2 regions of the Pseudogulbenkiania sp. MAI-1 genome follow, and region 1 is predicted to be linked to the other one. Evidence: predicted binding sites of a transcription regulator. Region 1 holds the regulator's gene; the other holds the start of a gene.
What was found. Region 1 encodes sigma-54, which starts transcription at its own class of promoters, with help from an activator protein. Its sites were predicted from a motif close to CTGGCACGCTTCATGCTT; they were not measured.

Region 1 (4,825 bases):
TAGGCGACGATCTCGGCATCCTGGCCGGTCAGCGGGCGCAGTTGCTTGTCGTAGTAGGGGTTCGGCAGGCAGCGCACGTCGAACACGAAGTCGGCATCCAGCGGCACGCCGTACTTGAAGCCGAACGACTGGAAGATCACGGTGAGGCGGTTGTCGTCGGCCTCGACCAGTTCGTTGACCCAGGTGCGCAGGGCGTTGGCCGACAGCTCGCTGGTGTCGATGCGCGCGCCCAGCTCCTGGACGCTGGCCAGCAGCTCCTCTTCCTGGCGGATGCATTCTTCCACGGTCAGGCCGGAGCCGGACAGCGGGTGGCGGCGACGGGTTTCGGAGAAGCGCTTGACCAGCGTGTCGGTCTTGGATTCGAGAAACAGCAGGCGCACGTCGATGCCGCGCTCGCGCAGCTTCTGCATCTCCACCGGCAGCGCGCCCAGCGAGGGGCTGGAGCGGGTGTCCACGCTGATGGCGATCTGCTCGTAGCCGTAGGTGGCGTAGATGGAAACCGCTTCCTGCAGCATGGTGGCCGGCAGGTTGTCGACGCAGTAGTAGCCAGCGTCTTCCAGGGCGCGCAGCGCTACCGATTTGCCCGAACCGGACAGGCCGCTAATCAGTATCAGGCGCATGCTCTTGTTCCCGGAGGAAGTTGGTATGCCGTTCGATGAACTCGCGGGTGCTGTCGATGCCGCGCAATTGAAGGATGTAGTTGCGCACGGCGGCTTCCACCAGGACCGCGAGGTTGCGGCCGGCCGCCACCGGCAGCACCACCTTGCGCACCATCACGCCGATGATGTCCTGGGTTTCCGACTGGATGTTGAGGCGGTCGAGCGCCTGCATCGCCTGGTCGTTGGCCTTGACCAGGTGGATGATCAGCTTGAGCACCTTCTTCGGCCGCACCGCGGTTTCGCCGAAGATGGTGCGGATGTTCAGGATGCCCAGGCCGCGCACCTCGAGGAAGTCGCGCAACAGCGGCGGACAGCGGCCTTCCAGCGTTTCCGGGCCGATGCGGTAGAGTTCCACCGCGTCGTCGGCCACCAGGCCGTGGCCGCGCGAGATCAGTTCCAGCGCCAGTTCGCTCTTGCCCATGGCCGAGTCGCCCATGATCAGCACGCCGATTTCCAGCACGTCGAGGAACACCCCGTGCAGCACGGTCGAGACTGCCAGCGCCCGCGCCAGATAGATGCGCAGCACATCCATCAGGTAGGGGCTTTCCAGCGGCGTGGTCATCAGCGGCACGTTATGGGTGTGGCAGTAGTCGCGCAGCAGCTTGGGTACCGGCTGGCCGTTGGCCACCATCACCACCGACATGCTCTTGTGGAACAGCTGGTCGAGCGCGGTCTTGGCGGCGGATTGTTCGAGCCGGTCGAGGTATTCGACCTCGGCCAGGCCCAGTACCTGTACCCGGTTGGGGTGGATGAAGTTGAGGTGGCCCACCAGCGCCAACAGCGGGCGCTGTTCGTCGTTGCCGATCAGGTTATCGGCGCCGCCGGTGCCGGCGACCCAGCTCAGGTTCAGTTTGTGCTGATTGTCGTGGTAGAGCTTGCGAACGCTTATGCTAGGCATGGGGGGACCATTCGGTCAGCAGGGTGTAGAGCTCGTCGGCGCTCTGGGCGGCCAGCAGTTGCTCGCGCAGCGGCCGGCTGGAAAAAACCTGGGCCAGTTCGGACAGCACCTGCAGGTGCAGGTCGGTGGCCTGTTCCGGGACCAGCAGCACGAACAGGATCTGGACCGGTTTGCCGTCGGGGGCGTCGAAGGGGATGGCCGACTTGAGGCGGATCAGCACGCCGGCAGCCTCTTTCAGGCCGCGGGCACGGCCGTGCGGAATGGCCACGCCTTGCCCCAGCCCGGTGGAGCCGAGCTTTTCGCGCGCGAACAGGCATTCGAACACTTCACTACGCGCAATGCCGCGGGTGTTCTCGATCAGGAGTCCCACCTGTTCGAAGACGCGCTTCTTACTGGCTACGTCGAGATCGAGCAGGACATTGTCCCGGGTTAGGATTTTGCCGATCAGGCTCATAGGGGTCTGTTGAGAGCTGCCAAAAACCTGACGATTCTACGTTGCTTTGGTGTGACAGAGAAAGGATCGTGCAAAGCAAAGCGGGAACCTCCCGGCTCCCGCTTTACCAATCAAGGATTTAGAGTGTGGCTTCCGGGGCCGGGGAAGGGGCTGGCGTCACCCGGTGCTCGCTCAGTTTTTCCTTGTGCTTGAGCACCTGGCGGTCCAGCTTGTCCATCAGCAAGTCGATGGCGGCGTACATGTCCGCGTCGGTCGCCTCCACGTGGATGTCCTTGCCGGAGAGGTGCACGTTGACTTCGGCCTTCTGGACCAGCTTGTCCACAGACAGGGTCACCGCCACGTCGATCACATGGTCGACATGACGGGTCACGCGTTCGAGTTTGCTTTCTATGTAATCACGCAGCGGTTGGGTAACGTCGAGGTGGAGACCGGTTACTTTGAGGTTCATACCTTACTCCTTCTTGTGTTGACTGCCCGGCAGAAGCTGCCGGGCATGCTGATGATTCAGTTCAAGGTCAGAGGACCTTGCGCAGATTGACCGGTGGAATCTGCATGGCTTCACGATACTTCGCCACCGTGCGCCTGGCAACCTGTATGCCCTGTTTGGCCAGTTCGTCCGCCAGGGCGCTGTCGGACAGGGGCTTGGCCGGGTTTTCCGCTTCGATCATCTGGCGGATGTGCGCCTTGATGGCGGTGGCCGAGCATTCACCGCCGCTGTCCGTTTCCAGTGCGCTGCCGAAGAAATACTTCAGCTCGAACAGGCCGCGCGGGCACAACAGGTATTTCTGCGTCGTCACACGGGATACCGTGGATTCGTGCAGCTCCAGCTCATCGGCGATGTCGCGCAGGATGAGCGGACGCATGGCGACTTCTCCGTGTTCAAAGAACGCTTGCTGTCTTTCGACTATAGATTCCGCCACTTTGAGGATGGTGTCAAATCGTTGCTGAATATTCTTCACCAGCCATTTGGCCTCTTGCAGGCGGGCGCTCAATTCGCCGCCGGCGCCGCGGTTCTCGCTGAGCATCTGGGCGTACATCTGGTTGACGCGCAGGCGCGGCACGGCGGCGTTGTTGAGCTCGGCGCGCCAGCGGCCCTTGACGCGGCGCACGGCGATGTCGGGGATGATGTAGCGGGTGTCGTCGGCGCCGAAACCGGCCGCCGGGCGGGGGTTGAGGCGGGCGATCAGGGCCTGCGCCGCTTTCAGTTCCACGTCGCCGACATCGAGCAGGCGCTTCAGGCGGGTATAGTCGCGGTTGCCCAGCAGGGTGAGGTGCTCGCTGACGATGGTGCGCGCCAGCGCCTTGCCGGGGGTGCTGTCCGGCAACTGGGCCAGTTGCAGCGCCAGCGATTCGGACAGCGAGCGGGCGCCGACGCCCTGCGGTTCGAATTGCTGCAGCAGTTTCAAACCGAACGCCAGTTCGTCTTCCTCGATGCCGAGTTCCAGCGGCAGCGAGGCGGCCAGTTCCTGCAGGTCGGTCGTCAGGTAGCCGTCTTCGTCCAGCTCTTCGATCAAGAGCTGCACGATGGCGCTGTCGCGTTCGGGCAGGGCGATTTCTCCCAGCTGCGCCAGCAGGTGTTCGCGCAGCGTGACCGGGCGCGGCACGTTGGCCATCGGGTCGTAATCGTCGTCGCCGTCGTTGCTGCGCCGGCTGCCGCTACCCCAGTCGGTCAGTTCGCCGCCGGTGTCGCCGCTGTCCGTGTCGTGGCGTTCCGCTTCGGCTTCGCCGCCGGCGGTGTCGGCCGGGGCGCTCTCGGCGGCCGGTTCGTCGCCCCGCTCCAACAGCGGGTTGTCCTGCAGGAAGCGTTCCACTTCGGTTTGCAGGTCGACGGTGGACAGTTGCAGCAGCCGGATCGACTGCTGCAGTTGCGGGGTCAGCGTGAGTTGCTGCGAGACCTTGAGCTGTAGCGACTGCTTCATGGCGATTACAGGTGGAAGTGTTCGCCGAGGTAAACCTGGCGAACTTTTTCATTGTCGACGAGGGCCTGCGGCTTGCCGGAGGCCAGCACCGCGCCGTCGCTGATGATGTAGGCGCGGTCGCAGATGCGCAGCGTCTCGCGCACGTTGTGATCGGTGATCAGCACGCCGATGCCGCGTTCCTTGAGGAAGGAGATGATCTTCTGGATGTCGATCACGGCGATCGGGTCGACGCCGGCGAACGGCTCGTCGAGCAGGATGAAGCGCGGCCGGGTGGCCAGCACGCGGGCGATCTCGACGCGGCGCCGCTCGCCGCCGGATAGCGCCAGCGCGTTGCTCTCCCTGAGGTGGGCGATGTTGAGGTCGTCCAGCAGCAGCACCAGTTCCTTTTCCAGTTCCTCGCCCTTGAGGCCGGCGATCTCGAGGATGGCGCGGATGTTTTCGTCCACCGTCATCTTGCGGAAGATCGACGCTTCCTGCGGCAGGTAGCCCAGCCCCAGGCGTGCGCGCTGGTGCATCGGGAAGTGGGTGATGTCCTGCTCATCGAGCAGGATCTGGCCGTCGTCGGCCCCGACCAGGCCGACGATCATGTAGAAGCTGGTAGTCTTGCCGGCGCCGTTGGGGCCCAACAGCCCGATCACCTCGCCGCTTTCGATGCTGAGCGAGACGTCCTTGACCACGGTGCGCTTCTTGAAGCGCTTCTTCAGCCGGGTGACGTTCAGTACGCTGGCGGTCATGGCTGTTGTCCGGTGGTTTGCGGCTGCAGGATGACGGTGATGCGGCCCTTGTTGGGGCCGGTGGCGGCGCCGCCCTTGACCTGGTAGGTCTGGCTCTGGGTGTTGTAGGTGATGACCTCGCCGATCACCAGGTCCTCACCGCGCTTGACGCGGGCGTTGCC
Region 2 (4,825 bases), 1.9 Mb from region 1:
GCCGTAGGGGTAGTGCCCGGTCAAGAGCCAATAGAGCGTCACGCCGGCGGCGTAGAGATCGGTCTGCACGCTGGCAAAAGCGCCATCGAACAGTTCCGGCGCCATGTAGCTCGGCGTGCCCGGCATCGCCCCGTCCTTGTCGACAGTCAGCCCCGGGCAGTACGCCACGCCCAGGTCCAGCAAGCGCAACTTGTCGTCGTGGTCGATATGGACATTTTCCGGCTTGACGTCGCGGTGCAGGATGTTGAGCCGGTGCAGCGCCGCCAGCGCGCGCGTCAGCCTGAGGCCGATCTTCACCACTTCGCTCGGGCTGATGCTGCCACCCTCGCGCCGGCGTCTCTCGGCCAAGTTTTCGCCGTTGTACCAGCGCAGCAGGTAGTAGAGGTGCTGGCGCGCCGGCAGCGGCTTGACCTCGGCGAAGTAATGCGCAGTCAGGCGTTTCTGCAGCCATTCCTCCACCAGCAGCGCCTGCTCGGCCTGGCTGTCGCCCGCCAGCGTCGGCGGCAGCGTCTTCATCACCCAGCGCCGCCCGGTCGCGTCGAGCACGCGGTAGGCGAGCCCGGACGGCGCGTCGTTCAGTACTGCTTCCACGGTCAGGCCGTCGAACTCCTGTCCCGGCTTGAGGCGCGGCGGCAGCGACTGAAAGGCGCCACGCGCCAACTCGTCGCCGAGGTTGGCCGAAGGCAGGTCGTCGACGCGCAGCACGATGGCCGACAGGTTGTCGTTGGTGCCGGCGGCGATGGCCTCGTCCACCAGCACCTGGGCCGCGCGCTGTGGGTCGACGTGCAGCCGCAGCACTTCGTCCAGGCGCTTGTCGCCCAACGGTCCCCACACGCCATCGCTGACCAGCAGGAACACGTCGCCCTCGGCCACGTCGCCGTCGAGGAAGTCCGCCATGACGTGTTCGTCGAGCCCCATGGCGCGCTTGAGCACGTGGCGCATCGAGGGCTCGTCCCAGACATGGTCGGTGGTGAGGCAGAACAGCCGGCCACCGGTGAGCCGGTACAGCCGGCTGTCGCCGACGTGTGCCACGGTAAAGCGCCGCCCGCGCAGCACCAGCGCGGTCAGCGTCGCCACCAGCGTCTTGCCTTGCGAGCGCAGCCAGCGGTTGTGCGCGGTCAGCAGGCGGTCGAGCGCGGTGCCGACCTCCCAGGTTTCCGGCGTGGCGTAGTAGTCCGCCGCCACCGCGCGCACGCTGGACTGGGCGGCGAGCTTGCCGTCGGCGCAGCTCGACACCCCGTCGGACAGCACGAACAGCGCCCCTTTGCTGGTGAGCAGCTCGGCTTCCGGCGTCACGCAGGCCAGGGCGTCCTCGTTGCGCGGCTTGGGGCCGGTGTGGGTGGCGTGGCCGACGGTCAGGGCAAGCGCCATGATCTCTCCTGGAACCGGTTTAGCATGTGCGACGAGCCCCGGTCCGGGGCTCATGCGCGGTTGAGGGGGCAAGAGGGATGGACGGTGCTCCACCCCTCCCCCTGCGCCCCTTCGGGCCAGATCGTAACCCCTTCTTACACCCGTGCCGAGGTGGCGTTGGCCGAGCCCCAGGTGGTACGCCAGCGCAGCTTCACGCTGTGCAGGCCGAACCAGGCCAACAGGCCCAGGCTGGCGAACAGCCACAGCCCGATCTGGTAGTTGCCGGTGGTCTGCTTGACGAAGCCCAGGCCCGCCGCCAGCAGGAAGCCGCCGATGCCGCCGGCCATGCCGACCAGGCCGGTCATCACGCCGATCTCCTTGCGGAAGCGCTGCGGCACCAGCTGGAACACCGCGCCGTTGCCGCAACCGAGGGCCAGCATGGCTCCGATGAACAGGGCCAGCGCGGCGTAGGCCTGCGGCAGGTTGAAGCCGACCACGCCCAGCAGCGCCGCGGCGATGGTGTACATCACCAGCAGGGTGCGGATGCCGCCGATGCGGTCGGCCAGCGCGCCGCCCAGCGGGCGCATCATCGAACCGGCGAACACGCAGGCGGCGGTGTAATAGCCGGCGGTCACGGCGTTCAGGCCGTACTGGTCGTGGAAGTAGCCCGGCAAGGCGCCGGCCAGGCCGACGAAGCCGCCGAAGGTCATGCAGTAGAAGAACATGAACCACCAGCTATCCTTGTCGCCCAGCACCTTGAGGTAGTCGGCCAGCGCCTTGGGAGCCGGACGCTGCGGGGCGTTCTTGGCCACCAGACAGAACACCACGAACACGATGGACAGCGGGATCAGCGCGAAGCCGAACACGTTCTCCCAGCCGAAAGCGGCGGCCAGGCCCGGCGCCAGCAAGGCGGCGAACACCGTGCCGGAGTTGCCGGCACCGGCGATGCCCATCGCCTTGCCCTGATGCTCCGGCGGGTACCACTGCGAGGCCAGCGGCAGCGATACCGCGAACGAGGCGCCGGCCACGCCGAGGAACAGCCCCAGCAGCAGCGCCTGGTGGAAGGAGTGGATGCCGAAATGCCAGGCCACGCCGAGCGCGGCGATCACCACGACTTGGCCGATGATGCCGGCGGTCTTGGGCGACAGGCGGTCCACCATCACGCCGATGCCGAAGCGCAGCACCGCACCCGCCAGGATCGGCGTGGCCACCATCATGCCGCGCTGCTGCGCGGAGAGCGCCAGGTCGTCGGCGATCTGGATCGCCAACGGTCCGAGGATGTACCAGACCATGAAGCTCAAATCGAAGTAGAGAAACGCGGCCAGCAATGTGGGCCAATGGCCGGCCTTCCAGAAACTCTTGTTCATGTACCTTACTCCCGTTATCGGTGCGAAGCTGCCACCGCGACCCCAAAAAAAAGCGCCCGCTGCCGCGCAGTGTTCACTGCGGGTAGCGGACGCCGTTGTCCGTGCCAGGCGAAAGACCCGCATCGGTCCTTCCCTGCTCCCCGGCTGGCCTGGCCTCCGTTGGCCTGGCTTGCCGGAGCTGAATTGTTCGAGATTGATCTAGCAACTAACGTGCCAGCCCTGTCAGCCGTCCCAGGAGGGCCTGGACGGTCTCATTCCGCCTGGTGTCCAGCGCTGGCGCACTGCACAAGTGCGCCGATGCACCAGCCGGGAACATCGCCCCGTCCGGAGCATGAAAAAAGCGGGGAAGACTCTCGTCTTCCCCGCCTCGCGTTACCACCACATAGATAGAACCTGTTTCAGCAGGTACTACGGCCTTGGATTCACGCTGCCGGTCGCAGATGCTTCTGATACAAAAACTCCAGCACTGCGCTGCGGTAGCCGTGGTAGGCGCTGTCGTTGGCCAGCGCCAGCCGGTCGCGCGGGCGCGGCAGGTCCACCTCGAGGATCTCGCCCACGGTGGCGGCCGGGCCGTTGGTCATCATCACGATGCGGTCGGACAACAGCACCGCCTCGTCCACGTCGTGCGTCACCATCACCACGGTGGCCTGGGTGGCCTCGACGATCTTCACCAACTCGTCCTGCAGGTTGGCACGGGTCAAGGCGTCGAGCGCGCCGAACGGCTCGTCCATCAGCAGCACCTTGGGCTCCATCGCCAGCGCACGGGCGATGCCGACGCGCTGCTTCATGCCGCCCGACACCTCGTGCGGGTACTTGTCGCTGGCGTGACTCAGGTTGACCAGCGCCAGCGCCGCCTCGCAGCGCGCCTTGAGCTGGGACTTGTTCTCGCGCTGGCCGAACACCTTTTCCACGGCAAGGTAGATGTTGCCGTAACAGGTCAGCCACGGCAGCAGGCTGTGGTTCTGGAACACCACCGCCCGCTCCGGCCCCGGCCCGTCGATCTCGCGCCCACCACACAGCGCAAAACCGGCGTTCGGATCGTACAGCCCGGCGACGATGTTGAGCACGGTGGACTTGCCGCAGCCGGAGTGGCCGATCAGCGACACGAACTCGCCTTGGCGGATGGTCAGGTTGACGTCGCGCAGCGCCACGAACCGGCCCTTGCGGCTATCGAAGCTCTTGCCCACGCCCTGCAATTCGACGAATTTTTCCATGGCTTACACTCCCTGACCGAAGCTGAAGCGGCGGGCCAGCAGGATCAGCGCCTGCTCCAGCAAGAGCCCGACCAGCCCGACGATGAAGATGGCGATGATGATGTGCTCGACGTTGAGGTTGTTCCACTCGTCCCACACCCAGAAGCCGATGCCTACACCACCGGTCAGCATCTCGGCCGCCACGATCACCAGCCAGGCTACGCCGATCGACAGGCGCACCCCGGTCAGCACGTGCGGCAGCACCGACGGGAACAGGATGGTGGTGAACACCTTGAACTCCGAGAGCCGCAGCACGCGCGCCACGTTGAGGTAATCCTGCGGCACTGCGCGCACCCCGGCGGCGGTGTTGAGGATCATCGGCCACACGCTGGAGATGAAGATCACCCAGATCGAGGCCGGGCTCGCGGCCTTGAACACCAGGAGACCGATCGGCAGCCAGGCCAGCGGCGATACCGGGCGCAGCAGGCTGATCACCGGCGCGAACATCGCCGAGACGAAGGCGAAGCGGCCGAGGATGAAGCCGGCGGGAATGCCCACCAGCGCCGCCAGGCCGAAGCCGACACCGACGCGCCCGAGCGAGTTGAGAATGTTCCAGCCCACGCCCTGGTCGTTCGGCCCGTTCTGGTAGAACGGGTCGGCGAACAGCAGCTTGGCCGACTCCCAGGTGCTCGCCGGACCCGGCAGGCCGCCACTCGATTTGGCAACCACGGACCAGACCAGCACCAGCAGCGCCAGACCCAGCAACGGCGGCACCACGGTCTTGATCGCCTGCACCAGAAAGCGCACGGCGGGTGAGGTATCGGCCGATTCCAGCGACGGGAAACGGCGTTTGGACGCGGCGCGGGCCGCCAATTTGTGTTCCACGGTCTTGCCCTCCGTGCCGGTCACGACACT

Region 2: PSEMAI1_RS0106955 (NarK/NasA family nitrate transporter) is a predicted target of sigma-54. The motif match lies at 2,917-2,934, and genes of this name have one in related genera.

The regions. Positions count from the first base shown of each region.
Region 1 is NZ_AZUR01000001.1:3,440,245-3,445,069, reverse strand. It holds gene rapZ (RNase adapter RapZ) at 1-620, opposite strand, end outside; gene hprK (HPr(Ser) kinase/phosphatase) at 601-1,557, opposite strand; gene ptsN (PTS IIA-like nitrogen regulatory protein PtsN) at 1,550-2,011, opposite strand; gene hpf (ribosome hibernation-promoting factor, HPF/YfiA family) at 2,130-2,459, opposite strand; gene PSEMAI1_RS0116100 (RNA polymerase factor sigma-54) at 2,527-3,930, opposite strand; gene lptB (LPS export ABC transporter ATP-binding protein) at 3,936-4,664, opposite strand; gene lptA (lipopolysaccharide transport periplasmic protein LptA) at 4,661-4,825, opposite strand, start outside.
Region 2 is NZ_AZUR01000001.1:1,509,293-1,514,117, reverse strand. It holds gene PSEMAI1_RS0106960 (bifunctional protein-serine/threonine kinase/phosphatase) at 1-1,371, opposite strand, end outside; gene PSEMAI1_RS0106955 (NarK/NasA family nitrate transporter) at 1,506-2,717, opposite strand; gene PSEMAI1_RS0106950 (ABC transporter ATP-binding protein) at 3,140-3,931, opposite strand; gene ntrB (nitrate ABC transporter permease) at 3,935-4,825, opposite strand, start outside.